Linked DNA regions of Microscilla marina ATCC 23134. Each later gene encodes a partner of the first gene's protein in a complex. Links are inferred from orthologs where the notes say so. Each region holds a gene or a part of one and is shown in the gene's direction. Other genes may lie near its edges. The genes, in order: mnmE and mnmG.

The links.
Region 2: the proteins of mnmE (region 1) and mnmG are in contact, whole or in part, in a solved structure (PDB 9HIP), measured with the Escherichia coli proteins. The link is inferred for Microscilla marina ATCC 23134 from one-to-one orthologs.

The regions. Positions count from the first base shown.
Region 1 is NZ_AAWS01000025.1:51,894-68,265, reverse strand. What follows is about bases 6,475-9,378. They hold mnmE (tRNA uridine-5-carboxymethylaminomethyl(34) synthesis GTPase MnmE), read left to right. Parts: upstream 6,475-7,182; coding sequence 7,183-8,574; downstream 8,575-9,378. Other genes in these bases: M23134_RS21590 (transposase), read left to right, coding at 8,721-9,284; M23134_RS21605 (hypothetical protein), read right to left, coding at 6,475-6,582. Outside these bases: M23134_RS21635 (hypothetical protein), read right to left, coding at 1-421; M23134_RS21630 (hypothetical protein), read right to left, coding at 473-1,366; M23134_RS21625 (META domain-containing protein), read right to left, coding at 1,544-1,975; M23134_RS21620 (hypothetical protein), read left to right, coding at 2,339-2,704; M23134_RS21615 (phasin family protein), read right to left, coding at 2,808-3,176; M23134_RS21610 (HU domain-containing protein), read right to left, coding at 3,543-4,877; more of M23134_RS21605, read right to left, coding at 4,867-6,474; M23134_RS21585 (hypothetical protein), read left to right, coding at 9,608-9,817; M23134_RS21580 (hypothetical protein), read right to left, coding at 10,386-10,826; M23134_RS38650 (helix-turn-helix domain-containing protein), read right to left, coding at 11,744-12,382; M23134_RS21570 (KilA-N domain-containing protein), read left to right, coding at 12,595-13,089; M23134_RS21565 (hypothetical protein), read left to right, coding at 13,105-13,599; M23134_RS21560 (hypothetical protein), read left to right, coding at 13,583-14,068; M23134_RS21555 (hypothetical protein), read right to left, coding at 14,198-14,410; M23134_RS21550 (PLP-dependent aminotransferase family protein), read right to left, coding at 14,670-16,372. UniProt on the Escherichia coli protein: Exhibits a very high intrinsic GTPase hydrolysis rate. Involved in the addition of a carboxymethylaminomethyl (cmnm) group at the wobble position (U34) of certain tRNAs, forming tRNA-cmnm(5)s(2)U34.
Region 2 is NZ_AAWS01000012.1:57,855-74,238, forward strand. What follows is about bases 13,413-16,328. They hold mnmG (tRNA uridine-5-carboxymethylaminomethyl(34) synthesis enzyme MnmG), read left to right. Parts: upstream 13,413-13,897; coding sequence 13,898-15,760; downstream 15,761-16,328. Other genes in these bases: efp (elongation factor P), read left to right, coding at 13,413-13,659; M23134_RS12875 (HmuY family protein), read right to left, coding at 16,257-16,328. Also shown: M23134_RS38045 (M43 family zinc metalloprotease), read left to right, coding at 1-2,210; M23134_RS12820 (hypothetical protein), read right to left, coding at 2,548-3,246; M23134_RS12825 (antibiotic biosynthesis monooxygenase family protein), read left to right, coding at 3,807-4,499; M23134_RS12830 (helix-turn-helix domain-containing protein), read left to right, coding at 4,562-5,665; M23134_RS12835 (hypothetical protein), read right to left, coding at 5,668-6,129; groL (chaperonin GroEL), read right to left, coding at 6,323-7,969; M23134_RS12845 (co-chaperone GroES), read right to left, coding at 8,064-8,339; M23134_RS12850 (hypothetical protein), read left to right, coding at 8,744-9,460; M23134_RS12855 (hypothetical protein), read left to right, coding at 10,350-11,219; ATP-dependent protease ATPase subunit HslU, read left to right, coding at 11,471-12,883; more of efp, read left to right, coding at 13,093-13,412; more of M23134_RS12875, read right to left, coding at 16,329-16,384. UniProt on the Escherichia coli protein: NAD-binding protein involved in the addition of a carboxymethylaminomethyl (cmnm) group at the wobble position (U34) of certain tRNAs, forming tRNA-cmnm(5)s(2)U34.

The DNA.
Region 1 (16,372 bases):
AGCCTACCTCCTCATAACCCGCCTGAACCAATAAGTCCCGCTTGTCGAAATAAAGCTGCAGATTTTTACCTGCTTTTTTTACAATACCACCAATTGCCTGATCGTATACCTGACCTAAAGTAGGTAAACGCTTAAGCGCCTGTTGGCTCAATGGAGTATACAAGGGAGGGGTACCTGGGCTGATGCTCACTCTTTGCACTGCCCCCGCTACTTTGCCTTGTTTTACGGTTACTATAGTGCGGAAATTGCGCCCGCGTGCCGACTCCAACAAGTGAAAAGAATAATTAAAACCTACCTTAGCAGCCATTTTTTGCCACTTTTTTTGGCTTTGCTTCAATTGTTGGGTGGCTGTTTGTGCCTGTGCCAGTTGCCCGACCCACAACCACAAGCTCAGTCCAAGTATGTTGATAAAATGTTTCATTACTGCTGTTTATTCTTCATTACCAGAAAACAATCGCCTACTCTTTCTCAATTAATTAGGTAATACGCTCTCCAAGGTATATACTGTCACTCCTTTATTGCGGGGGCGAAACTGGTGCAAGGTAAAACTCATTGCTTGGGGCGATTGATCTAACGACGCATGGTAGCTTTGTTGCAATACAGTCAATGCTTGCTCATAAAACTCATCCAGGCTTTGAGTAGCCCTCCGGTCAGCGTCTGATAGGTGCAAAGGCTCGCTTTTGTACTCTTTTTTGTGGGTTTTGCCCAACCAATTTTGTTCTACCCTAAAAGCTTGCACATTTACTATTTTACCATTTTTTACTTTTACTACCTTTTTTACTCCAATTGCCTTTCCGGTACGCTTCGACACACTATCTTTGCGTAACACGTACGTATAACTGTTTTTCCATTGGTGGCGGGTATGCTGCCAACGTTGTTGCAAACGGGCAAGACGGCGGTAGTCTAACCTCGAATAAGGTATTTTTACCAAGTGTTTAATCTCAAAATCGATGGGGGTAGCCTTGGGTAGGTTCTTCCCGCTATTGGTTCTGAAACCTTTGGGCGAAACACGCCAAGACTTTACTAAAATGGTTTGCTCCTCTATGTTTTTGTCTGGTGAATAATACAAGAGGTTTAGGTGGGGCAAGCGGCTCATTTCCAAAGCAGTGAGTTCACGGGTAAAAGGTGGCTCACCAGGTTTTATCACTTTCTGCTTGGCGTAAAATACTGTTTGATGCAATCCTTCTATATAGGTGTCGTATCGAATGCCTTCAAATTGCGACGATAACACAAAGCTATAAGGCGAATGACATACAATGTCGCCAAGAGAATAGTTACGATCAAACGAAAAGCGAGGAATATGTTGCGCCTGAAGCTGCGCAAACGACAGCCATAGACCTACAATTAATAAAGATATTTTTTTCATTTTCTTATAGTATTTGTGGATAGGTTATTATGCCATATATAAGGCAGCTGTATTGCAAAGAATGATCAATAAATGTAAATATACTTAGTTTTTTACTATTTTGCCAAGGAGCAACCAACCGTTAAGGCTTTTAACATGTACCTAAATTAACCATTATACTTCACTTTTTATCCCTCCTCACTTGGTGGCTTTTAGCCAAATAATATATTTTTTGTCCGAAATAGTCAATTGAGTGCCTTGTATCTGATAGGTTTTCAACGATGGAGAGTCAAGCATTGCAGCCAGAGCTTTGGCTTCTTTGGTATCGCAGCAAGCGGTTGAGCAAGTGGTTTGATCAGGAGAGGTTCGAATAGTGTTTGAAGTAATATCAGCTTTGCCCAAACAACTGTTTACGTCGAGGTGTAAGCTAAATGAGGCTTTATAAAATTTTATTTTATAACCTTTTGCTGTAGTAATTGTCTGTCCTGTGGTTTTATCTTGTACCTTTTTTATATGCCACTCGCTATTCATCAAGTGTTGTTGCTGGCTACTTATGAGCAACTCTGCCGTAAAAGCCCAACACAATAAGCCCACAAAAGAAACCACTGCCAACGCCATTATTTGTTTCATAACTTTACAAGTTTGTTAACGCTTACCAATAAGACAACAGCAAATGCAAAAGGGAGTAGTTGGTGACGACTTTTTTTGGTTAAATGCTTGTGCCGTTATCGCTATTTTTTTGCCCACCGCTTGAAGACTCAAGCTCCAGGCAGCAACACATTGCCCCCTTTACCTCCAACATCAAGCGTATCAAACCGTTCATGTCTAGTAAAAATTACTATTCATATAACGAATAACACCTATTTTAGAAGTGTTTAACATTTTTTTTCTAAAAAAACGCAGCCTTTTTGTCCTAAAAAAAGTTATATACAGAGAGGAGAAAATTACACCCTTTAATATTCAGCTTTTCAATCTACTTTAACAAAATGAACTATGAATAAATTATTAATTGCTCTTTTGGCTTTTAGTTCACTCTCCACATTTAGTTATACAAGTCTTGCCCAACACCAAAATATAGAAGCCTCACTCAAAAAAGAGATCAAAGATTACCATAAAAGTTTCACCCAAAAAGTAATATTCGACATTTCACGTTATTTCAAATACCGGGGCAAAGTACTGCCCGAAATCACTCGTTATTTTCGCGGAATCAAAGTTACCCGACGACAAACTGCTAGTAAAGAACCCGCACTTTATGAGTTTTTGTACCACAACCAAACCATCAAACTTCCAGAGCCTGAAGTAAGGAAACTGGTAGGGTTGCAAACCCAACTCGCGCTCAACCTCCACGGGGCAGATTGAGCCAACAGGTAAAAAATAAAACCCAATCATTGCCTTAGTGCAATAATTGGGTTTTGTATGTTAACCAGGTAATCTTTAAAACTTACAATTTTTATATAAACGACTACTTGGTAGTACTTTCGCTTTTGGTTTTGCTCACAGGTATTTTCTTAGCCGCAGGTTTTTTCTTTTCGGCAAGTTCTGCCTCAAGTTCACCTATGCGACTTTGCAATACCTCTACCTCAGTGGCAGACACCAAACCAAAACTTTTGGTTACTTTGTCGAAAATTTTTCCTACCTGGGCTTCAAAATCAGTTTTTTTGGTTTCTGTATTCTGAAAATTGTTCAAAAACTCATCAACAATTTTTTTACCTTCTTCCACCGATAGTTTTCTATCATCTACCAGCTTGTCAATGGTTTGTTTCACTGTTTCAGCTGTCAGAGCCGCCATTCCTACTCCTGAATACAACCATTTCATCAATAGATCCTGCATTATGTTTATTCTTTAGTTGGTAATTGTTTCAATATAGCAAAAGTACAAAATATGTGTTAAGAAAACAATTAGTATGCGTGCATACTTTATTTGTGCTCGGGATTAGATTTTATAGTGATACGCCTACAATCGAGGGATTAAGTAAACAAAAACAGCGATAATGAAAGCTACTATTACCAGCTACCAAGAGAAGGTGGCTTATGAGATAAAAAAGCCCGACTCATAAGAAAAGAGAAAGTAGCCAGGGCTTCATAATAGTGTGGTGGTGATGATTATTTTTTTGAAAAACAAAAAAAGAGAATGCCTTTCGAAAAAAACATTCTCTTTAAGCGAATAAGCCTTATCGATAATAGCTTGAAGCTTAATTTAATACTTCGTTACCCATATTTTGCTACCAAAAGTGCCCGTATAACCATTGCGTTTGCTTTCGGCCTCTGCCTCTGAGCTGTAAGCTCCTAGCACTACCCGGTGTAATGCACTACTACCTGTAGGTGCCATAATTTTAGCCGGGTAGTTGCGGCTCTTGAGGTTATTATACAATGAGTAAGCATTGGCTTTGTTGCCAAAACCACCCAGTACTATATAATACTGCGACGTAGGCGAATTGAGCATTGCTGTACTGAGATCGGCAGGTGTTTGGGGGCGATAAGCAAAACTACTAATGATACCACTGTTGGTATTGTTAGTAGCAGAAGGCCTGTAAGCAGGTGTGGTGGTGTTGTTACCTGTGCTGGCGCTGCCTGTGCTGGTATTCTCAGTAGTGGTAGTTTTAGGCGCTTCCTTTTTGGTCTCAGTTTTAGTATCTTCTTTTTTGTCAGAAGAAGTAGAACCCTGATCGTTTTTGTTGGTATCGGCCAGATTTACCTCAGTAGACGTAGTCACGCTGGTATCTCCTGTGTTGTTATTAGCAGCAGCTATTTTACTGCTATCGGTTTTTTCGTCTTTCTTGGCGCTTTCTCCATTACCAAACATCGCCGGAATATACATAATACCCGCCGTTACCAACACCCCGGCAAGCAATATTACCACTACAGGTATAAGCCACTTACGCCTGATAGGTTTGTCATCATCGTCATCATCAAAATCGTCGTCATCGTCATCATCATCTTGGTAAGTGTTTTCGGGCTTGTGGTCACCCGCCGCCACAAAACCTGCCGGATTATCCTCTGTTTGGCCAGTTACTTCTGGGTTGCCCACTGGTTGGGGCGTTACAGGTTCGTCGTCTACATCTAACTGATCAAAAAAGCTTAAATCATCCTGTTTCTCTACTGGCTTGTAAAACAGTTTGGGTAAACCAAAACTTCCCCCTTCGAAGTTGACATTTTCGTCAGCACTAAACTCTATCTCACCCATCGGATTTTTTGAAAAAGTACCAAAGGCGGGCAGTTCATATTTTTGATCAGATGCCAATGCGATTTTAAGCTCAGTAACTACTTGCTTCAGATAGCTTTGTACCTCCTCTTCGGGCAGGTCTTCTTGTTGGCATATAAAACCTGTCAATACTCCGTCATCATCGCGGTTGTCTGTATTAAAGATAACCGTTTTGTTAGGGGGCAACATACTGCTGGTGGTAGCTGTAGGCTGTATAGAAGCACCCTTAAACTCTGCCACAAACTGTCCGAGTTCGGGTACTATGATAGTCTCATGATCAAGCAACCATTCATAAATGTATTTTTGTATAGGGTATTTCTCAGAATCCATACATTAGTCCAATTAAAAAGTTGAAACCCTGCCGTGGGTAATATAAATATCTTTGGTAATTTTTTGCAAAAATGTTGTTCAATGCTACAAAAGCCGATAAGTTGGGCAAGCCATTGCTGCCTTTTTCCCAAAAAACATAATCAACCTTTAGGTTCATATCGGCAATAAAACCGAGCGAAGTAACCTCATTGGTAGCAAAGTTTTTTGCTTGAATGCCCCCTAACCCATAAAAGTTAAGGTTGAGGCGCCACTTGGGAGTAGGTACCCAAACTCCGGCTAATTCGGCCTGAAACAAAGGACGATGCCAGGGGGCTTCCATAGCGTCAGGCAATTGATAATTGTACACTACTCCGTTGATGTAAAACTTGTATGCAGCATTGGGTTCATACCCCAATTGTGCCTCTAGTTTTAAGCGATTGATGTTGTCGGTCTGGTACATCAGGTCAAACCTTGCCGTATCGGTAGCACTATTAACAAAGAAATATAAATTTTGGAACTGTTCATAGCCCACCTGTAATTTATAAAATATTTTTTGATAAAGGGTACCGTTCACCCCCAACAAGGCTTCAAACCGTTGGTTGGTATGCGCCAGATTTACATTGGCGTTTACAAAAGGGTTTTGTGTGGTAAAAGAGTTGAGCGAAGTACGTTGAATATCGCCTTTGAGACTGGCATTGAGCAACAGGTTGGGCAACAGCGCGTATTCGGCAAGCACATGAGGGTAAAAATGCAGGTTGTTTTGTTGCCCAAGTGTATCGTTTTCAAACACCATATTTACTCCCCCCTCCAGGCGCCAGTTGCCCTTGCTGTAGCCATAAAAGGGTTTGAGTTGGTATACAAAACGCGACACTTGTTCGGCATCGGTGCGTTGCCCCAAATGAATATTGGTATGTACATTTACAGTACTATGACTGTCTAAACGATACAACAGCTTACCAAACAGGTCGCCCAAGGTTTCGTTGGCAGCAAAGGCGTCTTTGAGGTAGTTTACCTTTACTCCCCAATCATACTGAAAACGGTTTTTGACATCGGTGCTCACTTGCCTAAAAGTAAGTCCAAAACGTTGAAAAAGCTGCCGAACGGTATCTTTTTCTACCGACTGCCCCAAGTCGTAGCCATAAAAGTGGTATTGACTCAGCTGATAATTGGCCTTGAGCCTCATAGCAAAGGTATTGGCAAAATAACGGGCTTGCACTTGCACATCGTTTTGGGCAGTAGCCGACAGATCGTCACGCACTGCACCATTGCGCGACTGATGGTGCCGTAATGAGATGCCATACAATGCAGTGGAGTTAGGGCGATAACTCACGGCTCCCTCAGCATAAGAAGTGGCAAAGTTTCCGCCTCCAGCTTTGATATACCCCTCTAGCATACGACTGCTTAAAGTGGACGCTTGATTGTCTTCGGCAAATACTCCCGCTGGCTTTACAAGGGGCAAATGCCTCTTGGCAGAAAAAGCAGGATTCAGAAAATCGTGAAAATTAATGTACTGTTGGGTTGAATCTTTTTTGGTGGGTGGTGGCAAATTTATTTTATCGTGGTGTTTGTTGGCCTTGGGCAATACAATTTTACGGTTCTTTACTACCTCTATTTCTCGGTCTAGGTTACCTTGCGCCCACAAAGTTGGGCTCAACACACCCAACAACAATAACAAGCAGAGAGTTTTGTTGGGTATCCTGATATTTTGGTGCAGATATGTGTTCATTTTACAAATCACTTTCAGTTAAAATAACTTATGTTTTGCGTTATATGGCCTTCAAAAAGTTAAATATAAAAACTTTTGCTTAATGATAAATGTTTGACCACTAATTATTAATGAGTTAGCTTACATTGCCTATATTGCAGGCTTATTGAGAGAAGGCTTTTTTAATTACGAATTAGTCAATTACGAATGAAGGCAAAGCCACTATGATCTACAGACTACTAACTCCGGACTAATATTCAATTACGAATTACGAATGAAGGCAAAGCCACTATGGTCTACAAACTACTAAACTATGAACTAAATTACGAATGGTTTCGCGTAATTCGTAATTCTCAAACTCGTAATTCCTAATGGGCGCGAAGCCACTATGGTCTACAGACTACTAACTCTGGACTAAATTACAAATGGCTTCGCCCAATTCGTAATTCTCAAACTCGTAATTCCTAATGGGCGCAAAGCGAACCTTAAAACTACGGACTCCAGACTCTGGACTAATTGCTTGCTACTTGTTGCTTAAAGCACCAATATGCGTCGGTATCTAAGGACTTGAGGCTGTAGAAGCTCCCAACTACCGACTCCCAACTATTGACTATAAGAAAAATGAATCCAGAACAATTTACTCAAAAAGAAGATACTATAGTAGCACTCTCCACCCCCAGTGGTTCGGGTGCTATAGGCGTGATAAGGGTGTCGGGCAAAGACACTTTTGCGGTATGTGATCAAGTGTTTTATGGTAAAACCCTGAGCGAACAAGCCTCGCACACCGTGCATTTTGGTACCATTCGCAACGACGAAGGGCAAATCATAGACGAAGTGGTGGCGGCATTGTTCAAAGCGCCCCGTTCGTTTACCAAAGAAGACGTGATAGAGGTTTCGTGCCACGGCTCGCAGTACATTATTCAGCAAGTGATTCAATTGCTCATTGGCAAAGGGGCGCGCCTCGCCAAGGCGGGCGAATTTACCCAACGTGCCTACCTCAACGGACGCATGGACTTGGCTCAAGCCGAGGCAATTGCCGACTTGATTGCTTCTGACTCTAAAGCCGCCCACCAAGTGGCAATGAAACAAATGCGGGGTGGTTTCTCAAAAAAAATCACCCAATTGCGCGAAGAGTTTACTAAACTTGCCGCCTTGCTGGAGCTGGAGCTCGATTTCTCGGAAGAGGACGTGGAGTTTGCCAACCGCGACGAAATGCAACGCCAACTCAACCACCTCAAAACGGCAGTAACCGACATGGCACAGTCGTTTGCCTTGGGCAACGCCATCAAAAACGGGGTGCCCGTGGCTATAGTGGGCAAACCCAATGCGGGTAAGTCTACCCTACTCAATGCCTTGCTGCAAGAAGATAAAGCGATTGTTTCGGCTATACCAGGTACTACCCGCGACTCTATAGAAGACGAAGTGGTGCTTGAGGGCATCCGGTTTAGGTTTATAGACACGGCAGGGCTACGCGAAACCGCTGACGAGGTGGAGAGCATAGGCATAGCACGGGCTTTTGCCAAAATGAAGGAGTCGCAAATATTGCTGTATATGTTTGATGCGGTAGAAGAAAAACGCGAAGACTGGCAAGCGCAAGTGGCTCAATTGCAAGCTGACCATCCCGACACCAAGGTGATTGTGGTGGCGAACAAAATAGACGAATACGCTCGTTTTGACTTGTTTTTGCCCGATGGGGTGGTAGGGTGTGGCATTTCGGCTAAAGAACACCAACAAATAGACCGTCTCCAACAATTACTCATTGAGGCGGTGCAAGCCCACCAACTCTCGAACCAAGACCAGGTGATTGTGACTAACTTGCGCCACTATGAGGCACTGCAAGACACCCTCAAGGCACTTGCCCAAGTGCAACAAACTCTAGACTTGGGGCTCTCTACCGAGATGGTGGCAAGCGACATCCGCACCGCCATTTATCATTTGGGGGAAATCACGGGGCAAATATCTAATAATGATTTGTTGGAGTTTATTTTTAGTAAGTTTTGTATTGGGAAATAGCGCCTAAAAATCAAGGTATTAGGAGGCTCCACTCTTTTTGGGTGGGGCTTTTTTTGTGCGGAAATTTTAACCTTGCAGGGGTGGGGTTTGGATTGGGATAATGGGTATATTGTTTTCTATACAAAAATCTTCTTACGCCGTTGCTTGTGTCTCCACAAGCAACCCACAGGGCAAAACCATTACAAAACATGGAGCTCAACCAGATTTACTTTTATACTGCTACCATATTGAATTGGAAAAGGTTACTCAAAAAAGATGATTACAAAAACATCATTATTGATAGCTTGCAGTACTTGTCTACCAAAAACAAAATCGCGGTGTACGGTTTTGTCATCATGCCTAATCACATTCACTTGATTTGGGAAATGCTGGAAAAAAATGGCAAAGAAATGCCTCACGCCAGTTTTATGAAATACACTGCTCACCAATTTTTAGAACATTCACGCACTTATTATCCGCAAATCCTTCCATATTTTCAAGCATCAGATCAAGCACGAAATCATCGGTTTTGGCAACGCAACAGCTTACCTGTTTGGTTGTATACCCCTGCCGTACTGGAGCAAAAGCTGGAATACATTCATAATAACCCTGTTGTAGAAAAATGGTCGTTAGCAAATGAACCTGCTCAATATTATTATTCTTCTGCCAAATTTTATGAGACTGACATAGACGATTTTGGTTTTTTAAAGCATTACAAGGACAGAGTGTAGGAGGAATTGCTTGTGAGGACACAAGCAATGGCGAGAAGAGAACTTATGAGACTCGCATAGGCGATTTTGGTTTTTTAAAACATTATGGAGACAGAATGTAGAAATTGCTTGTGAGGACACAAGCAATGGCGGGAAGTAAATAAAATAAAGCCCAATTCAGGTATATCTGAACTGGGCTTTTTGTTTTTTCAATAAAAAGGCAGTGCAGGACTTATATCTCTTACTTTTTTCTCAATATGTCCAACTTCTTCAGGCATTTACTGGCTTCCTTTGCAATATTAAATCAATACAATTTTTTATCAATCCTATTAATTACATAAAAGATGAAAAAAATATCAAACCTACATGCTTTCAAAGCATTCAAACTACAAAAAGAAGAGTTGTCAGCACTTAAAGGTGGTATTAAGTGTAGCAGAGTATCAGTTGTGATTAATCACTTAAGAGCAAAAGGACATCACGCACAAGCCGACAGAGTACAAGACATGTGGAATAGCGGTAATTTACAGTGTCAAGCAGATAATATTGTCGCATAAATAATCAATTTAGGAATTGCTTGTGAGGACACAAGCAATGGCGAGAAGTGCCCCCACTGGTGCAAGTTTAGCGCAGCGTAACTTGTACCCATCATTGAGGAAGCTTGTAGCTTCCATTGCGTAAGCAAAATACAGCGAGTAAATAAAGCCCAATTCAGATATACCTGAACTGGGCTTTTATAATTTGTTTTTTGCAAAAACATGGAAGTTTCAAAATCCCGATTTTTCCCCCCACTGGTGCAAGTTTAGCGCAGCGTAACTTGTACCCATCATTGAGGAAGCTTGTAGCTTCCATTGCGTAAGCAAAATACAGCGAGTAAATAAAGCCCAATTCAGATATACCTGAACTGGGCTTTTATAATTTATTTTTTGCAAAAACATGGAAGTTTCAAAATCCCGACTTTTCTTCAGGGCAAGATGCTTCCGCAATAAAAAAGCACAAGTTTATAAATCCCGATTTTTCTTCGGGGCGAGGGGCGCTTACGCCAGAGAAGGGAGTTTAATCCTCAATTACCAAGATTCTAATACACACAAATATTGTTTTATATAAAGCCTATTAAAGAAATATTTATCTCTTAGATACAAAAACCAATGGAGGTGCTTCTTCTCCATCGTTTGGAAGCTGAATCACTAATCGTTTTTTGGTAAGCTCTATGATTTTTATTTTTTCCTCTATCCCAAATTCATCGATGGTTATCAAGGTTTTACCATCCTCAGAAAGCTTCCACTCCATCTTCTCCTTTTTGCCATTCATAACACCTTTAAAAATACCTCTGGATTTAAAAACCAGGTAACTTTGAGACATTTCCTTCTTGACCAATTTTAATTGATCGGCAGGCATGGCTTCTATCACTTTCTTTTGCTCTGGTGATAGCACTTTCATCATTTCATCAAAAGAGAATACCCAAGTTCTGGTAAGTAATTTTTTAGCCGATTGAGCCTGCAATTGAGTGAAGGAAGTAATGGCAAAAATGAAGGCAAATGCCCGTAAATATCGATTTAATCCCATAATTACTCGTTTAAAATGATATGAAGGTTTCTAGACCCGAAATATTAGTTTACTCTTAATAACGGTTAATTGTTTGTAAAACTTACCACAATAGTCCATAGTATTTAGTCGATAGTCCATAGCTGATTCGAGTAAATGTTCCCCCACTGGTGCAAGTTTAGCGCAGCGTAACTTGTACACAATAGTCCATAGTATTTAGTCGATAGTCCATAGCTGATTCGAGTAAATGTTCCCCCACTGGTGCAAGTTTAGCGCAGCGTAACTTGTACACAATAGTCCATAGTATTTAGTCGATAGTCCATAGCTGATTCGAGTAAATGTTCCCCCACTGGTGCAAGTTTAGCACAGCGTAACTTGTACCCATCATTGAGGAAGCTTGTAGCTTCCATTGCGTAAGCAAAATATAGCGAGTAAGGGATAAGAAAGTAATTAATTACCCAACTTAAAAAAATGGCATACACACTTGTACTTTGAAACAGTATACTCATTTGCGTCGTGTCTGACCAACAGCGCCTTTCTTTCCGCCGGCGTATGCACTCCTTCGCTAGGGCGACCATTCCGATAAATCGCGAACTTCCATTGCATTACAGCAAGGGATTGCCCCTACAATAAACCTCTTGATTTATGCATAAATGTTTGTATATCAATAATTTTAAAAACTTCGCACAACCCTAATTCCGTATGCCAAAAATAGAAGTCAAGGAAGTTATTTTTTTCGCTTCCCTAAATAAAATAAAGCCCAATTCAGATATACCCACTGGTGCAAGTTTAGCGCAGCGTAACTTGTACCCATCATTGAGGAAGCTTGTAGCTTCCATTGCGTAAGCAAAATATAGCGGGTAAATAAAATAAAGCCCAATTCAGATATATCCTACGCCGTTGCTTGTGTCTCCACAAGCAACCACTAGATGGTGGAGCTAACCAACCCCACCAAAAGCCGCCCTAAAAAACCCCGTCAAATTGAAAAAGTTGATTGTCCACTGGTGGTGGTTTTGCTGAATGTTGGCAAAAGCCGCGTCTTTGTACTGACTGGCTTCTTTGCGTTGGTGATCACTAAACAGGTGTTCTCCGTTTTGTTCGAAGTGGGCAAAATGTGAAGCTTCTTGGCTGATGGGTTTTTGCCAGGTGGCAAGGGTAAATACCTCGTTGTTTAGCTCACAATAGCACCTTACAAATGCTTGATGGTCTTTTTGCTTGGGGTGGAGTATTTCGCCTATGGCATATTTTACTAAGGGCTTTTGTAGCAATGTATCAATATTGAGAATAAACTTGAGGGCATTGTCTACAAAGTACAGGTTTTGGGTTTTGCACTGAAGCAAGGCAATCTCCAGTTTTGACAAATCAGGGTTGGTTTGTTCGGCTTCACCAAAAAGAATGTCTTTGAGGCTTACCCCTAAAGCCGCTGCAATACTTTCTAACTGTTCAATGGTTAGTTTCTTACCTCTTTTTTCAAACCTACCATAATTAGTCTGATCAATACTGAGCTTTCCTGCCATGTATTTTTGGGTGTACCCCTTTTGCTCTCTTATGTCCTTTATTCTCTTTGAAATACTCATACACAAATTTACTTAAACTTGCGTAATCTTTAATTTTTAGACTCTTATTTGCTTTAATAAGTATTTTTAATCAATTTTATGCAGAATAAAACATTTTTAAGTAAAATTTTACATTATGATTCATATTTCAAAGAAAATTAACGGGTATTTAAACTACACCCATAAGCCCTTAAAAATGAGCTTCATCGTACCACGACAAAAACTTTTAATCAATGGATAATCAATTGCAAAAAACCTACTTAGGCAAAGACATAGTGTTTACTCCTGATGGTTGGATAAATGCTACTCAAACTATAAAAGCTTTAGGAGAAAAAAGATTAGACGGTTTTATTAACTCAAAGTATTTCAATGAATACCTAAATGCTTATTGCAATTTTTATGATGTATCAAGAGAAGATGTTGTAAAAGTTGTGGTAGGTGGTAACGTTAAAAATATCGCTTCCAGAAATTATGTAAGCGATCAAGGTACTTACATACACCCTGACTTTGTGGTACTGTTTGCCCGATGGATAAACCCTAAGTTTGCGGTATGGTGTGATGCCATCATAAAGCAAATATTAGCTGGTAGAGTAGAAATTAGGCATAAAGGATTGCAACAAGAAATGCAGAAAGATTTTGAAAAACTTGAAGAAAAGTATGACAAACTTTTTGAAGAGTTGAGGCTTTACCAACGCCCTGATGAAAATAAAGACACTCCCGAACTTTAAAACCCCTGACAACTTATGACAACGATAAAGAACAACCCAAGCGCTGTACAACAGTTTGCTGAAACCTTTGGCAGTATGGACGAACTACTGGAGCTATTTGATCACCTATTGGCTCGTATTACTTCGGCTTATTCGGGCAGCGCCCAAGAAAATTATCATTTGGTGGGTGACTATGATTTTATTTACCAACTAAAGCAAGCCCTCAAAGCAGATTTACAAAATGTGGCTTTGCCTTATGCTCAAGCGCCTTATTATGGCAATACGCCCTCGCTTGCTACCCCTCCCAAGGTAAGTAGCATAGCTCAAGCCATGCAAATAGCTGAAGCCAAAGGCATACGCGACTTTAGGGCAGTAAAACTCAACGATGAATATGTATTGTTGACCGATTGGACACAAAGCGAGGTAAGCGCCTACCAAGCATCTGTGGGCAAGCTTTGGGGTAGTTTTTCGGATGAAGGTGTTTTTATGATTCGTTTTTTACACTTGATGCAAGATGAAGACAGCCAATAAAACAGCCACACAAGCACTTGCTGCTAATCATTTTACCAGTTTTGAGGGTTTTATGAGCTATTTGGACAAATTACTGGAGCGGCTTGTTTGGGCTTATGCAGGCGTGCATCAGCTTGCAAGCCATAGAGTGTGTGACTATGACCTGATAAGAAAGCTAAAGCAAGCCATCGCTCAAGACTTGCAAGGGGTAGATGTACAATTTAATCCCCCTCCGTTATTACCTCCTTATGAAAGCGATTTGGCAATACGCCCTTGTTTGTGGCGCCCTGCCATTGATAGTATGGCAAAGGCTACTCGTTTGGCAAAAGCTAGAGGGTTGAGCAACTTTGAGGTAAAAAAGCACAAAGACGATGTTTATTTGGTGATATACTGCACGCTCAACGAGCTTGACCAATACCCCTACCCTATTTGGGGAGCTTTCAATGAAGCCAAACAAGCTTTGATTGTGCACAATTTACACTTGATATAGCCCCGTGTTTTGAAACTCTACTAATTGAAAAAGCTTAAGCCAGCGAAACACTCGGCAATTTACAAAGCAAAAAGCCCTGTTCTAATGCTAGAACAGGGCTTTTTTAGAATATGTGAAAATCATCTAAGATTAACCATTTCCATCAATACATATTTCTGTACCATTTGGATTGATTGGGCTGGTAATAGGACCATTTTTTTGATTGTTATTGCCACAATCATTTTTATCTTTATCGTCCTTGGTATTGCCAGCATTGCCGCCTGTAATTGTGATCAGTTGTTGTTTTGATAACTGTGTAAAGCCCTGATTTTTTAGTTTAATCTTTTTGCTCTTAAAATTCATAACGTTTTGAGTTATTTGATAAAATATAATCTTATGTGTCAAAATTACACAGGCAGAAAGAATCTTTACACATTTGGTTATGCTTATCCAGAATGGCTTTATACTATTTTAGCATAGACCCACGAATTGCTTGTAAAGACACAAGCAATGGCGGAGCTAGTTGTGTCAAGTCTTCCGCAGGGCAACGTGACACGGTTGATTATAAGAAGTCTCCCTACGAATTGCTTGTGGAGACACAAGCAATGGCGGAGTATTTAAATCAAATACTTGCTACAAAATCTGAAAAGACTTTTTTGTGCCGTTCCAAATCTAAATTGGCAGAAAGTGCTACGCGGACAATATAGTCTTTGTCGTCTTCTTTGGTGGTGCCTTGGGTAGAGGTGGCAGGTATGGTCCAATAACAACCCTTTAGCTGCCCATAGCTCACACAAAACTTACTTTCGTGGGGTATTTCACCAATCATTCGATTGATCAATTGGAGGTTCAAGTCTCTTTTATAAGCCTCCTTTTCTTCGTCAGAGTTGCCTTTAGTGGGCAGGTCGAGCGAAAAAACGGAGGGTGTAAACCCTTGAGCGGCTAGTTCTTCCGACACAAAGTTGATTTTTGCCTCAGGCAAAGTCTCCTCAATAAAATTCACAAACTTTCGTGCATTCTCATAGGCTCCCTTAATTCGTTGATTCATAGAGGGTAGTTGCTTTGCCAATATTTCCAGTTGAAGGGCAGTAGCCTCATTGTCAGCAATCTTGAGGTGCAAGGCTATTTTTTCCATCAAAGGCTCCGCTTTTTTGTTGGCGGTGCAGTATCCCGCCGTACACAAACCCCCGCTCGGAAACTTAGACCCACTCACGTAGGCAATGGTTCGCACGGTTGACAGCATGTCGTTTTCGCCCAAAAAGTATACATTAGGGCAAAACGTTTGGTCTAAAATAAACACAGGATCAACGGCTGCTCCCCCTCCCCTGGTTTTACGTACTTTGCTCAATGCCTCCTTCAATTTCACCAAATTGGGCACTTCTACCCTGGGGTTGGTCGGAATCTCAACAATGATGTAAGGCACGGCATCTTCATCCGCAATTTTATCCAACACAGTATCAATGCCCTGCGCCATATCTTTGCCGCCATCTACGGGTAAATCTACTACCTCGATATGGTCGCTACAGGCAGCCACGCGCCTTGCCTGGTCGTTGGTGCCTCCGTAGCAGTTGGGCGGCACCACAATTTTGATGGCTTTCCCCTGATGGGTGTCAAGCGCCTCGTGTACCAGCCCCATTACAATGGCATATTGCATAGAGAGCCCGCTAGAGCCCACCAATGCGGGTATATTGGTATTCGTAATTTCTTTGATGGCATCCAACACAAGCGTTTTGTCTGCCTCGGTATTGTCTTGCTTATTTTCAATAGAAGATGGCGCCAATAAAGTTTTTAAAACAGTAAGCACATTGGCTGGTGTCATGGCAATGGTTTCTCGCCTTCTTACGTGTTGAATTTCTGAGATATAACCCGCATTTTGTTCCCCATTTACCAATAAAACACTGCCAAAGTGGGCGTGTGTATTCACAAAAAAGTCAACACCTTGAGAGAGGTCAAAATCAACAATATTGTCTTGTGCGGCAATAAAAACAGTGCTGCCATCAAACCCAGTAGCATCTCCGGCTTGCTTCAGCTCAAATTGATAACCATAAACCCGTCGAAGCACATCCGCGTCGAAATATGCAGGCAATTCGCCTTTATAAATAATTTGGGTGTTTTTATTCGCTAACAAGTTCTTTCTTAGCACAGCTAACACAGGGGCTATCTTTGATGAAAAGCTAATGACATTTTCTGGTGGCTGATTGTGTAGTTTGGCAATCGTCCATTCTAGCACACAAGACAAAGGGTGACCTAATCTGATATAGTCGTATGCTGTGGGCAACTCGTTCAATGCCTTCGATTCAAAGTTATTGGCATTGAACAGGTTTTCAA
Region 2 (16,384 bases), on another replicon or contig:
AGCACAACAAAGCCAACTCGACCAATTTTACTGTGACTTTATTAAATCCAGCTATTATAGGAGGGGTTTCACAACTAACTCATGTTACAGGTACTTATACTATAGATTTTCTTGAGGCTTATGGCAGATACTATGAGGTGTTTTCTAAACACATAGAAATGGGGTACACTACTCCAAATAGACTGCCACAAAATAGCTCTTTTGAGTCATTTGCTATTGGGGGCAAGTTCAGTGTTTTATTAAGAAACTTTGATGGTGACCAAGTTACGTTGGATAATTATGAAACCAACCTGGAAGTATTGTGCAATACCAATACCAAACAAGTACGGGTTTTGTCAGAAAATACTACCATTTCGGCAACCTCAGCCGGTACTTGGCAAGGTCGGGCAGGCGTGACCGATCAGTTGCCCATTATTACAAGCCCTGGGTATACTGCCTGGCGAGGCAAAACCGCTTATGCAGCCATTCGTATTCCTACCATCAATAATTCTTATCTTTATGGTTGGCTGCTTTTGGAGGCATCAGCAGACGGTTCGTATGTAAAAGGAATTGCTTATGGATTGAGGGAGAAACCTGGAGCTTCTATGACAACTACTATCACCAAACCTATGGTGGTTTATTATAACGACAGGTTTGTAGAAGCTAAAACCAACGATGGAGCAATGGCAAACGACATTTTGGTAGAACTTAAGAATGCATCGTTTGCTAACAGGGGAGTATTGACGTCAGGTACTCATTATACTATTAAAAATGTACCTGCCGGGCTTATTTTTGAGGTAAACGTACTTGATTCTAAACGTGCCCGCTTGAAAATGAAGGGTAATTCTACCTATCAAGGGCATAGTGCCAACCAAGGCTGGGACTATCGGAACAATATTGAACTGGAGTTTTTGAATGCAGCTTTTACTTCTGGTAATGCGGCGACAATAATTGCCTCAAAATATACGCTTAATATGGAGTTTTTAGGGAAAAGCTTTATCAAAACATTAGAAAATGAGGTCATGGATTTAAATCAAGGGTCACCCAATTCAGCAAACTTTTCCTTATTAACCTCTCACCAGAGCCTTTCACGTGCACAAGTCACTTACCAATTGCAGCTTTATAAAACAGGACAATCGTCAGTGCCTGGTCTCAAGTTTATTTCCTGGCGAAAAGATGCCATCGCCAACGATAACTATGAACTAACTCCATTGGGTTATGGCATAAAAATAGGTCCAAGCAGTTCTTGGAAAAAAGGTAGACAGTATCATTTAGGCAGAGGACAACATATGATTGACTCTGATGTTTATCAGGCCTGGAGAGGAAAAAGACAATATATTGGCATTCGTTTTCAACGTTCGGGCAGAATGCACTATGGTTGGATAGAAATGAAGGTAAGTTCAGATGGAAAAGTATTACAGTTCTTATCTTGTGCAGTTTCAGCTATTCCTGATCAGTCTATTGTTGCAGGTACATTATTATCTGCCGATGACAGGGTGTATTGTACTGCTAAAGGAAATAATGGTCCAGAAGCCATTACCAAAGTTCAATTAGGAGCCATTAATAATTCTTCTGACCGAGGTGCAATTGGTTATCAGGACTATAGATACATTTCTACTACAGTTGCCAGAAACAGTAGTCATAACCTAAGAGTAGAAATAGAGGGGTATAGAGATGGTAGCGATGATGAAATGTATGCGTGGGTAGACTGGAATCAGGATGGTGATTTTGATGATAGTGGCGAAACTATAGCAATGAATAAAACTGGCAACCTGGTGGCAGTAGCTACGGTAACCATTCCTGCAAATGCAGTACTTGGCAGCACCAATATGAGGATCAAGGTATCTTACCGAAGCACAACTGCTTGTGGTAGTTTTAGTTATGGCGAAGTAGAAGACTATACACTAAATATAGCACTAGGTACTACTGCCAATACAAGGGCTGCTAACCGTGCAGAGGGCAACGACTTGGTGGTATTTGCTTATCCTAACCCAGTGAAAAAGGGAGGCACGCTATACCTGAAAGTAAACACAAATACGACTCAAAAGGGAGCTGTAAATATAAAAGTGATTGACTTACTGGGGAATGTCATAGATAGGGCAAACAGTAAAGAAGAGAAGAAGAATGAAAAGTTGATCAAAATCAATACGGCTAATTATAAAGCTGGAATATACCTATTGAGGACAACTTTGGGAGAGACTGTACATACTATGAGGTTTGTAGTGAAATGATACTCTGAGAGCAAAATTTGGAAACAAAAAAGAAGACCTTTGTATGTTCAAAGGTCTTCTTTTTTATATATCACTTTACTTGTGGCAGCATAACAATGTAATGCTTAGTGACATGTTCTAAAATAGGTGTTCGAAACCGTAGAACAAAGTCCAAACCCTACAAAGTTAATTGAGAAAAAAGCTTGGAGCTCGTCCTGTGATACAGTGAGCAACGCAATTAATTCGGTTATTTTTCAACAAAATATGGCAATAAGGCTTGAAGCCAAACCAGGCCATTATTGTTGAGGGTTTTATAAGTATTTTTCTCAGGGGCGAACACGTCGCTTAATTTAGGCAATTACTTAATTGTATAGCTGACCCCAAGCCCCACCATAGAAGCGCTGTTACGAAAACGGTCGTTGTCATCGTTGGCAGCTATAGGCTGACTGGTGGTATATTCTAAAAAATAATAACTAAAAGCGGCTTTGACTGCCAGGCGGTCGTTGAGTTTATAACGAACAAAAAACTCAGAATAAAGCGAGCCACGATCATTGGCTCCTACCAGCAAAATATTGGTAGAAGTGGGGCTGGCCAAATAAGCAGCAGTATTGCTGGTACCTGTACCTGGAGGTGCAAAAGCACTGCCTTGTTCTTCGCCAAAGCTAAACCCAATGGCATCGATGTTAAATCCCGCTTCTAGTTTTGAGGTAATGTTATATTGCAAAAATATGGCAAGGTTCAAAGAGTTAATTTGGGCATTGGCTACCGTCAAAGTCCCTTCTTTTTCTGCTTTTCCAGCAAATTCGGGAGGAGCACTGGTAAAGTTCTGGTCTGTACCAAAGTAAGAGCTCCAGCGAATACCATAACCAATACCTATTTTTCTTTTGGCTCCCAAAAAATGCATATTAGATAACCAGGCATGCCCGCCGTATTGTTGCGCACCAACACTTAAGCCCAAGTCGGCACTGAACCGCGATTTTGCCGGAGAGTCTTGAGCGTAAGTTAAACCACTGGCAATCAATACCAGTAAAAGAGTGGATAGGAGTCTGTTCATCATTTTATTAAAGGGTTTTTGAATGAAATAAAAAAACAGTCGTACAAACTTGAGCAATTTAATTTTTATAAACTGTCATCAAGCTTACTAAAGTCATTATTTTTTATAATTACCACCGTCAAAACACCAACCCAAAAGAGATAGTTCAAGTAATATTTTTCATTAACAATTTTTTGTGAATTAATCATCAGAGACTTTATGCAAAAAGCAACAACTTTGATGTAGTCAATTGTTGGTTTAGTAACGGTTGAAAAATAAAATATTCATTTCCTAAATAGAGAAGTTATTGTCCGTTACTTAAGGAGATTTTTTGAGTAAACAATAATTTTGCAAAGTGTTAATTACCAGTGGAATGTATAGTGAACATTTGGCAATGGTGTAGTGGCTTTCCATTTAGTCAATAGGCGTTTGGCAAGTGCTTAAATACTGTTTTTTTCCTTTGTTTACCAATAGCAATAAAGTACATATACCGTATATGTACCCCTATGCCTTTGTTTTATTTCTCGTTATCTAACCAATCTCATAGGTTTGTGGAATTACAAATCATATAAACAAAAAAACTTATGAGAATATTATTGTTATTGTGCTTCATGTGGGTGCATACCTTGACTTTATCAGCCCAATCTGACAAACTCACTTATCATCTAAAAAAAGGGCAGGTGTTTGATCTTTTGTTGTTGAGGCTGAAACCAGGTGTACAAGAAAAAACTAAAAATTACATTCAAACATTTATCCCCATAGGTAAAAAATTTGGTTACCACTCCCTAAAAGGGTTTCCTGTAAAAGAAAGCCCTACTCAGGGAAACTACCACCCCCAGAGCGTAATATTGGCTTATTGGGACAATCTTGCCCTTCGTAATAAGTTTTTGGCGCATGTAGAGGCAAACTACCCCGATTTTCACCAGAAGAGGAGAAACATTTGGTCTAGGTTTGACCTCACCTATTATGAATTAAAAAAAGACATATCTTTTGAGGTACATAAGAAAAAATACACGGTATTGACTGCTTATTGGCAAAAAGATACACAAGGGTTTCGTGAGTTTAAGCAAGCTTGGCGCAAAAAAGTGCGTCAGTCAAAAGGAGTGGTTAAGCTGGAACTTACTCAAGGAGTTTCGCCTTTTGGTTATGATTATAACCCTGATTATTTTACCATTACCCAGTGGGAAAGTAAAGCAGCGTTTGAGCAGTTTTATCGCGCCAATCTAAAAATGAACCATCAAGCCGTAAAACAAGTGCATCAGTTTAAAATTTTTTAATTTTATGAGTCAGAAGTAGGCATTGCGTACAGTGCCTACTTTGTTTATTGGTTTTAGAGCGCATGCAAAACTTTTTGAATCAATTGGTATATTTTGGCTACCTACAAAGCCTGTTTTTGATATTTATCTACCTTTTTTCGCCCACACGTAGAAAAACCCTGAACCAATATTTGATTGTTTTTGTGTTGGTGTTAACTGTAGGACTTACAGGGCGGGTGTTGTATATGTCAGAGGTTTTTGGCAAAAACTTCAAACTCATTACCATTTCCGAGTTTGCCATTTTGTTGTTTGGAGCTACCATATATTTGTTTACCCGATCGTCTTTGTTTGACAAACGCTTTAGTTATCGCGATTTGGTGCATTATATTCCAGGGGTGGTTTATATCATACTAATTACGGTGTTTTTTATCATACCTACCAAAGAAGCCTACATAGCCAAATATAAGAGTGGGCAACTACTTCAAATGTCTATTTGGTTTGCAGGGGTGGGTTTGTTGTTCAACATTACGTATTGGGTGCTTAGTTGCCGTTTGTTTTTTGCCTTTAAGAAAAAACTACAGAATGAGTTGAGCTATGTGGTCAAAACGCGGTTTTTCCTGACTTTTTTGATAGCCATAGGAGCCTGTTTATTGTGCTGGGTGGTGGTTTATTTGATGAGTATTTATGGGAATAAGTTTATTGCCCAAACCACTCGACAAGCCCTTTGGTTGAGCATTGCTCTCATTATTCTTTTGATTGCTTATTATGGTATGACAGCGCCCGACTTGTTTAGGTTGGCATCAGTAGTAAAAACCAAAAAATATGCACATTCTCGGTTGTCACAAAAAGACCTTGACCAGCTAAAATACAAGCTGGAACAATTAATGGAAAACAAGAAACCTTACCTCAACCGCAAACTGTTGAAGTCAGAGCTTGCCGGTTTGCTAGGGGTGAGCAATCCTGAAGTTGCCCGTTTGTTAAATGAACGAATCGGTATGACCTTTTTTGAGTATGTCAATTATTATCGTATCAAAGAATTTATCGCATTGGCTCAGACCGAAGAAGCACAAAAATTTACGATTTTTGGTATTGCACAAGAGGCAGGTTTCAACTCTAAAACTACCTTTAACAAATCCTTTAAGAAACTCATGGGAGCTTCTCCTTCCGAATATTTTGCCAAGAAATAATTTCATTCCTGATGGTTCACCACCCACTCATAAGCTTCCTCAAAAGTCTTGAAATTTTGAAAAACCCTTTGTATACCTCCTTCGCTGGCAGTAGTATCATGCTCCAGTTTTTTCTTCATTAAGTCTTTTGAGCTCATCTCGGCATAAAAACGTGCTGGAAGCACATTTGCGGTAATGCGTTGTCCTGGGTAGTCAAGTTTTTCGCCCAAAACAGGAAACAATTCTTTGCTGAGCCATTCGCTGGCTTTGAGGTCTACAAGTTCAATGGCCGATCCATCTATGAGCCATTTTAATGCTTTAAATTCTACTGCTTTGTCAATCGCCTTGTACCAAGCTTCCTGAGCAAACGCTAATTGTACCAGCCCCCTGGCTTCTACAATCAACAAGTTGAGTTCAGCAATATGGTACAGGTTATAATTTTTGTTTTGAAAAAAACAGTGATCAGGTGATTTTGTATAGCTCATAGTGAATGTTCTGATTTTTGATGCTACCCAAAAATTAGCAACAATCGTACAATCACTATTTTCTTTTGCTGTTTATTGTTTTCAATGAATAGCCTTTGCTTGCTACCAATTTTTTGGAACAAAAAAACCTCCTGAGAAACAACTCTCAGGAGGCGTAGTTTTTATAGCTTTTTGTCTAAGACAAAAGGGGGGCTTACATCATTCCACCCATTCCGCCCATGCCACCTGGCATTCCGGCAGGCATTCCGCCACCAGCAGCACCAGCTTCTTCTGGTTCGTCAGCAATTACTGCCTCAGTAGTAAGCAATAATCCAGAGATAGAAGCAGCATTTTCAAGTGCTAAACGAGTAACTTTAGTTGGGTCAATTACCCCAGCAGCTACCAAATCTTCAAATTTGCCGCTACGTGCATTGTAACCGAAAGAACCTTTGCCCTCACGTACTTTGTGTACAATTACACTACCTTCTAAACCAGCGTTAGAAACGATGGTACGTAAAGGAGACTCCAAAGCAGTGCGAATGATATTAACACCAGTCTCTTCGTCTTCGTTACTAAATTTAACAGTGTCCAAAGCATCAATCGCGCGGATCAAAGCAATACCACCACCAGCTACAGTACCTTCTTGTACCGCAGCACGGGTAGCGTGCAATGCATCATCTACACGGTCTTTCTTTTCTTTCATTTCTACTTCGGTAGCTGCACCAATGTATAAGATAGCTACACCACCAGATAATTTAGCCAAACGCTCTTGCAACTTTTCTTTGTCATAGTCAGAAGTAGTGTTTTCGATTTGAGATTTGATCTCGTTTACACGTCCTTCAATACGACCAGTCTCACCGTTACCATTTACAATAGTAGTATTGTCTTTGTCTACGATGATCTTTTCGCAAGTACCCAAGTGATCGATACCAGCGTTTTCTAGTTTGTAACCTTGCTCTTCAGAAATCACCGTACCACCAGTAAGGATAGCAATGTCTTGCAACATAGCCTTACGACGATCGCCAAAGCCAGGAGCTTTAACAGCAGCAATTTTCAAAGAACCACGAATTTTGTTTACTACCAAAGTAGCCAATGCTTCACCATCAACATCTTCAGCAATGATCAACAAAGGTCTGCCAGTTTGTGCAACAGCTTCCAAAACAGGCAATAATTCTTTCATGTTAGAAACTTTCTTCTCAGAGATCAAGATATAAGGAGTCTCTAAGTCAGCTTCCATTTTTTCAGTGTCGGTTACAAAGTAAGGAGAAAGGTAACCGCGGTCAAACTGCATACCCTCTACTACTTTTACCTCAGTCTCAGTACCTTTAGCTTCTTCAACAGTGATTACACCATCTTTACCAACTTTTTCCATCGCCTCGGCAATCATAGTACCGATGGTTTCGTCTTGGTTAGCCGAAATAGTAGCTACATTTTTTATATCATTGTCACCAATTGTGTTAGACTGTTTTTTCAAGTCAGCTACAATCGTGTCTACTGCTTTGTCAATACCACGTTTCAAATCCATTGGATTAGCACCAGCAGCAACGTTTTTGATACCCGCAGAGAAAATAGCTTGAGCCAATACAGTAGCAGTAGTAGTACCGTCACCAGCAGTGTCTGCTGTTTTAGAAGCTACTTCTTTTACCAATTGAGCCCCCATGTTCTCAATAGCGTCTTTCAAATCAATTTCTTTGGCAACGCTTACCCCATCTTTGGTAATGGAAGGAGCACCAAATTTTTTGTCGATGATTACATTTCTTCCTTTAGGACCCAAGGTTACTTTTACGGCATTTGCCAAAGTATCCAATCCTTTTTTTAATTTATCACGAGCGTCAGTATCAAAAAATATCTCTTTAGCCATAACTAAAAATGATTATTATATTCGTTTTGTAAAATAGTAAAGTTGATAGTTTGGCAGTAATGGTTACTGCCTAAATCTGGTTTGTCGAGAAAACCTAAACAATAGCAAAGATGTCAGCTTCACGCATGATCAAATACTCTTTGCCTTCAACGGTAATTTCTGTACCAGCATACTTACCATACAATACCTGGTCACCTGCTTGTACAGTCAAAGGTTCGTCCTTTTTACCGTTACCAACTGCTACAATTTTGCCTCTTTGAGGTTTTTCTTTAGCAGTATCAGGAATGATGATACCAGAAGCAGTTTTTTCTTCAGCTTCTGCAGGCTCTACAAGCACTCGGTCAGCTAACGGTTTAATATTCAAAGCCATTTTTTTATAATTTGAGTTTACTAAAAATATTGAAACAAAGGTATACTAAAAACTAATGGTTGACAGAGGCAAGGTAATGAGATATGCACACTCACCCTATCACCAAGATTAGTTTAGATACTGTTTTATCATTTCCTATGCCAATCGTTTTTTTGACAGTTTGAGTGGGTAATAGTCTGCCATTTTTACTGTTTTCTTACATGATGCAGCCAAACTATGACATTCGTGTATCCTCTGTAAATCCAGTGTTAATCAGAATATAATTCGTTAAAATGTTTATTTATTACATTTAAAAGTTGTGTTTATGCTTGTTGTTTATAATAATAAATTGTAAACGTTGTTTTTTATAAAACAACCGTCGGAGTTCAAGTACTGACAAAATTTACCAACAATAAATAAGATATATGAAAGCATTAGATAAAGACTGGCTAACTTCTCATTTGATCGACTTTGAGTACAAGAAGTATATTTTGTTAGCCTATCTAAAAGATATCAGACAACAATTTGACAGGGTGGCTTTATACCCTTATTTGTCAGACATGGTATTTCATTATAAAAACTTACTGGCAATTAAAGAAAACAAAGAAGTACTCTTTCAAAGTTTTCCTGAGACAGTGTCGAAAGCTGATTTTGAAACATTAAGTCTGCACTATAAAAAAATTGTAGAAAGCGATGAGATTATAGATGAATTGGAGGCGATTATAGAGTATGCTGCTCCTCAGTTTAAGACTATGTTGAGCGAAGGCAAAGATATTTTTGAATATATAGAGGAAAACATTGAAATTTTGCCAGTGGGCATTACACCATTACATTTTCAAGAAGGATATTTCTTTTTACAGCAACAAGGAAAAAAAGATACGCAGGTATATGAATATCAGGTCTCTATATTTGAAAGTGCCAACGAAAAATACCGGGGCATTCATACTTCTTTTGTTGAGAGCATTACCCGGGGCATTGGACGCACCTTTGAGAGCTTAAAGTTAGAGTTGATACGCAAGTACAAAAAACTGCCTAATCCGGCAACTTACCTCATCAACTCGCAAGTGGTTTGCCCGGTAAACGCTACTTTGTTGCCCGTGTCTAAGCGAATGCTCATGAAATACCTGGCAACAGTGCATTGAATGATCTAAATATTAAAGAATAGAACAGAGGCAGAAACAGGGGGATTTAGATAACCAGGTTTCTGCCTTTTTTGCTGAAGCAAAAAAGCGGGTGGGGTAATGTTGTTTCACGCACTCATTCATTGTTTGTGTAATAGACAACCAAACAACGTAACTTTGCCTGGCTTATGTATACAGGTTTTTTTAGCCCTAAGTAGCAGCAAGTAATTAGCTATAAATTATAAAAACAACTTGCTCATAATATGGTACACCTACTCATTAGGTATGTTGAATGCTGCCTTGGTACTTAATTTGTCTAACTTTATATTAGCTTAGGCTTATACGTTGGGCTTGATTATAAACTTACAATTGAACGTGTCAATCAGATAATTTTTGACAGTAAACTTTTCTACCTATTCCAATTATTTTTTCATCTCCCCTTTAAAGTTTCATCAGGCATGTCCTTAATTTTTGCGAACCAGTATGCTTGCAAACTAACCTCATGTTAATTAGAGCTTTGCTCAACTCCGCCGTATGGAGAGGCTAAAGCTAAAATAAAGACTTTGTTAAGGAAGCACATAGGGTTGAGCATCACTTTCGTGTATGACTTTTATACTGCTCGAATAGTTCGTTTATTCAGTCAAGGCTTAGTGCTACAAAATACCTGAAAAGTAAAGATTTTGTGTTGTTTAACTTCTACTTCTTCCTCAAAAGAATGATTTTATAAAACATGTACTGAAAAGACTCGAAAAGTTATCTTTGTTGAAATTTTTTTTTAGTAAGTTTAAAGTACCTACAAATCAATCAAATAAGTTGCTTATGGAGAGGTGTGTTTCAGTGATTAAAGATTATTTGATTTGGTAAGAGTAGCTCTGTTTAAGATACGAACAAGTCTAACGCTATTTTACTTATGAACAATGAATTTACCAGCCAGGTAAACCTTGCAATGATTGCATTTGCCAAGCAAGCATACTATGACTCAATAGTGGCATTGGCTATGGCGTATACCGATGAAAACTTGTGGAACCAAGCAGGAGAGTTTCAGGCTCCCTCAGAAAGCTTGAGCAATTCTCTGGAGATTATTACCCGCTTGGCTGAATTACCCGAAATCGAAGTACAGGATTTTGTGCATAGAATTATACAACAAATGCAAGAAGCACTAGAGATTACCCATCAAAATAGTACGGAGGCGTTTGAACAAGCCATATACAATACGCGACATTTGGTAGATGCCTTTTACCAAGGGTTGAGACTGCTCAAAGAGCAAGGAGTGCCTATAGGGGTAAATCAAGACCCTCATATCAAGTTGGGCTTTTTTCTCGAACAGGGTAAAATTAATGTCCACTTATATGGTAAAATATCCAGTAGCCCGCCAGGGTTAAACCCTACCGAGGCACAACAGCTCCAGGATGCATTTTTACAGACAATGGATGCTGGTTCCAACTATCAACAAATGATTAATCTGGCAGCACGTTTGTCTAATCAAGGGCAATACGAAGATAGCAATACACTCTTGGTAAAAATTATAGAGCAATATCCAGAAGAAAAAGCCAGCAGTTTGAACTTGATTGGCGCGAATTGGTTTTTTTTGGCAAACTATGAGCAAGCCATTGAGTATTATGTAAAAGCTCGTGATGCCGGAGAAAGCGAAGACATGATTGATTTTAATGTATGGGAGGCTTGCCGCGAATTGTACAAGAGTGCTGATACCCCTGAAGAAGCACTGCATTGGAAAAACTACTACAAACGATTATTCCCCCAAGGCAAACATAAATTTTAGAGATATAGCTGTACTTTTGTCTACCTATTGGAAAGACATTTTGTCATACTTTGCTAGTTTGGCAAACTTTTCAAGGTAGTTGCCTGTAGTAATTTTTGATTTTGTGAACTCAACAAATCCGGTCATTGCAATTTATATTTTAGCACAATCTAAATATTGGATTGATCAGCCAATAACAAATCTTATTTTGAGTTATATTCACAAATCTTGCAAACTACCAGATAAAACGAAGACAATTTCAACAAAACAATATGGCAGATAATCAAAAACATCTTACTCCAAGAGAAATCGTAGCCGAACTTGACAAATATATCATAGGACAAAATGACGCAAAAAAACAAGTAGCTATTGCTTTGCGTAACCGTTGGAGACGAATGAATAGTGCTGATGATATGCGGCAAGAAATAGTACCCAACAATATTTTGATGATTGGTGCTACTGGGGTAGGTAAAACCGAAATAGCCCGCCGTTTAGCTAAAATAGCTGATGCCCCCTTTACCAAAGTAGAAGCCTCTAAATTTACCGAAGTTGGATATGTAGGTCGTGATGTAGAAAGTATGGTACGCGACCTTGTAGAACAAGCCATTAATATGGTGAAGGCGTCTAAGCGCGAAACTGTACAAGAACGTGCCACAGAAATTGTAGAAGAAATTATATTAGATGCCCTTATTCCTCCAGTACGTGATGCCTCCGCTCAAAATTCGTTTACTGGTTTTACAATGGATGTCACCCCTGACGAAACCTCGTCAATGAGCAAGGATGATCAGGAGTTGAACGAAAAAACCCGTGACCGTTTCCGCGAGAAAATTCGGAATGGTGAAATGGATGAGCGAAAAATTGAAATCAATATTTCGCAAAATGGCATGGGCAACGTCGGAATGGTAGGACCAGGAATGGACGAAATGGCAATGATGAACATCCAGGAGATGATTAATGGAATGTTGCCCAAGAAAAGTAAAAAACGAAAGGTAACGATTGCCGAAGCACGTAAGATATTGTTGGAAGAAGAGGTAAACAAACTCATCGACATGGATGAGGTAAAAGAAGAAGCCTTAAAGAAAGCTGAAAACACCGGGATGATCTTTATAGATGAGATCGATAAAATTGCCCGTGGTTCAAGCGGAGGCAGTGGACCTGATGTAAGCCGTGAAGGTGTACAACGTGATTTGCTCCCTATAGTAGAAGGTAGTTCTATCAATACCAAATACGGAGTACTTAAGTCTGACCATATTTTATTCGTTGCAGCTGGGGCATTTCATGTGTCTAAACCCTCTGATTTGATCCCTGAATTGCAAGGACGTTTCCCAATCAGGGTAGAACTTAGTAGCTTGACCAAAGAAGACTTCTACCAAATTTTGAAAGAGCCGAAAAATGCTTTGACTAAGCAGTATGAGGCAATGTTACATGCCGAAGGAGTATCGCTTGCTTTTCAAGACGATGCTTTAGAGCAACTTGCTGAAATGGCTTACCAGATCAACCTTGAGGTAGAAAACATAGGTGCACGTCGCCTGCATACTGTCATGAGTCATCTGCTAAACGACTTCTTATTTGACGTACCCGATGTGATTGGACCCAATGCCAAGATTTTGGTTACCAAAGATATGGTACAAGAAAAACTTGCTGGCCTGGTACAGGATAAAGATTTGAGTCAGTTTATACTTTAAGCCATGAGCTGCTAGTTACAAGCTTATAGCTTTGGTAAAGTAAGCCTTGAGTGTTATTTTCAATGATAATACTCAAGGTTTTTTTATGCCCATAAAGAGCGAAAGTGTAAAAATGCCTGAACTTGAAGCTTGTTGCCTGTAGCTTATCGCTTGTCGCTAAAAAGAAAAATCTTAATTTTGCCACTCATAAGAATCAAAACATAGAATTTATGGCGACTACTTCAGATATTTCAAGAGGTGCATTTATCCGGTTAAATGGTGAGTTGGGCGTAGTGATGGAATACGAGCATGTAACTCCTAACAAAACCCGCGCTATGTACCATGTAAAATTACGCAATATCCGTACTGGCAAAATCATCGAACACCGTTATCGCTCAGGCGAAACCGTAGATATGGAGCGTGTAGAAACTAAAGAGCTTCAATATATTTATAAAGAAGGTGATGCTTTGGTATGTATGGATACCACTACTTATGAGCAAACAATGATTGATGGCTCGTTGGTAGGCGATACCCTTAAGTTTGTAAAAGAAGAGATGCTGATCAGCGTAGGCTTCGACTCTGACGAAAATCCTATTTTCGCTGAAGCACCTACCTTTGTTGAGTTGGAAATAACTTATACCGAACCTGGGCTTAAGGGCGATACGGCTACCAACACCCTAAAACCTGCGACTTTAGAAACAGGAGCCGAAATAAGAATACCTTTGTTTGTAGACACTGGCGAGATAGTAAGAATAGACACTCGTACCGGAGAGTATGTAGAACGGGTAAAAAAATAAATAAACAATTATCAAGTTCTGAATAACCCTGTGTAACCACTTGTTGCGCAGGGTTGTTGTTTTTAGGTGGTTTTGTGCCATTGCTTTACTATGACTGTAGCAAGGTAAAGCCTCACCTCAATGCCTGAAACCTACTTTTGAACCTTATCCATTGATTTTTGTTATATTTGTAAAATTTTTAGATCATAACTGACCTAAGCGGGTACACAAAGCGTTTAGGTTGAAATTATTGAATGCCATGTTTCCAAAGTATGATGTTATAGTAGTAGGAGGGGGGCACGCAGGGTGCGAAGCAGCTTCTGCTGCTGCCAATCTGGGTTCTAAAGTTTTGTTGATTACCATGGATATGAACAAGATCGCTCAAATGTCTTGTAACCCGGCCATGGGTGGCGTAGCTAAAGGACAGATTGTGAGAGAGATAGATGCATTGGGCGGTATGAGCGGCATTGTCACTGATAAAACAATGATTCAGTTTCGAATGTTGAACCGATCCAAAGGAGCTGCTATGTGGAGTCCACGTTGCCAAAGCGATAGAATGCGCTTTGCCGAAGAATGGAGAATTACCTTGGAGCAAAACCTCAATGTAGATTTTTGGCAAGACATGGTGGTGGGGATGGTCGTGAAAGACAACCAGGTAAGTGGGGTAGTGACTTCTATGGGGCTTGAGGTTTTAAGTAACTCAGTGATTCTCACCAGTGGCACTTTTATGAATGGCCTGATTCACATAGGAGAAAAACAATTTGGAGGAGGCAGAGCAGGCGAACGAGCTTCTAAAGGGATTACCGAACAGTTGGTGCAGTTGGGTTTCGAGGCAGGAAGAATGAAAACCGGAACCCCTCCACGTGTTGATGCCCGCTCGATCAACTATGAGGTAATGGAAGAACAAGCCGGAGATGTAGATCCTGGTAAGTTTTCTTATACTGATACTCCCAAACTCAAAGAGCAACGGAGTTGTCATATTACTTATACCAACAAAAAAGTACACGCCATACTAGAGAAAGGCTTTGACAAGTCTCCTATGTTTGCGGGGCGTATCAAAGGCATAGGTCCTCGTTATTGTCCCTCTATCGAAGATAAAATCAATCGTTTTGCCGAGCGTGAACGTCATCAAATATTTGTAGAGCCCGAAGGCTGGAATACAGTAGAAGTATATGTCAATGGTTTTTCTACTTCGTTGCCCGAAGAGGTGCAGTATGAAGCCTTACACAGTATTGTAGGCTTCGAAAATGCCAAAATGTTTCGCCCTGGATACGCCATAGAGTATGATTATTTTCCGCCTACCCAATTGAAAATGACGCTTGAGACCAAACTGGTTGAAAACTTATTTTTTGCTGGGCAAATCAACGGAACCACTGGCTACGAAGAGGCGGCTTGTCAGGGAATGATGGCAGGAATCAATGCTCATTTAAAGGTAAAAGAAGAAAACCCATTTATTTTGAGTCGTTCTGAAGCATACATTGGAGTATTGATAGATGATTTGATCAATAAGGGCACAGATGAGCCCTACCGCATGTTTACTTCAAGGGCTGAATACCGTATTTTGTTGCGTCAGGACAATGCTGACCTGCGATTGACTGAAAAGTCTTACAAACTAGGGCTTGCCTCAGAAAAGCGTATGCAACGCGTGCGGGAAAAAAGAGGGCAAATCAAACAAATGTCTGAAGAGTTGGCAAAGATCAAATACAAACCCAACGAGATTAACAACCACTTAGAAACCTTGGGTACTGCCTCTATCAAAGAAAAATCGGCTTTGATCAACCTGGTAAAGCGACCTGAAGTAAGTTTCGAAAAGCTAAGGAGTTTGGAAGGAAGCGTTGCAGAGTTTTTAAACCAGTTTGATCACGAAGTAGTAGAGCAAGTAGAGATTTTGACCAAATATGCTTCTTATATTGACAAAGAAGAAAAAATGGCGCAAAAGCTGTATGAACTGGAAGGTTTTCGGATTCCTGTAAGCTTTGATTATGACAACCTCAAAGCCATTTCGTCTGAAGGACGTGAAAAACTCAAAACTATTCGCCCTGACACTATAGGGCAGGCTTCACGCATTAGTGGCGTATCACCATCAGACATTTCTATTTTAATGGTGTACCTGGGGCGTTAGTTCAGAAATATACATAAACAAAAAGCGGAGGTATCACCTCCGCTTTTTTGTAAACCAATGTAAGGCATTACGATACAGTAATAATATCCCTTTTGCCTGTTTATAAGGAAAACAGTTGAGTTGAAGATCAAGACAACTGTTTAAATAATCTATTATTGATATAGTTGGCTTTTGTGTTCCTAGTACAACGGGAACTAAATTACTAATGATTTATTCAGCGACTTTTGCCCTCTTACTTCATCGCCAAAAAGTTAGATAGCTATGGCTATCCGCCATTTTAACGATTCGTTAGAGAACAAAACCGAGCTTTTCGCGAGCTCAACGAAGTTAATTCATCCAAATTAATTCATTATTTACTTAATCCCCATTGTACTAGCTGGTCGGAGAATAATTGCTATTGGATTCAAAAACTCAATAAAAGGTTAAGTAAATGTTTGTTTTCATTGTCGCTGATACCAGCGAACAAGTGTAAGTATGATATTTAGGTATTGTAGAATTACTTTAGGTTTTTACTTCCGTCAGCCTGGTACATATACCTGAAAGTATAAGTGGCCGATTGATCTTTGAAAGCATCAGGCGTAGCCGGAGCATCTTTATAGTAGCTTAGTATCTCTACTTTGGCAT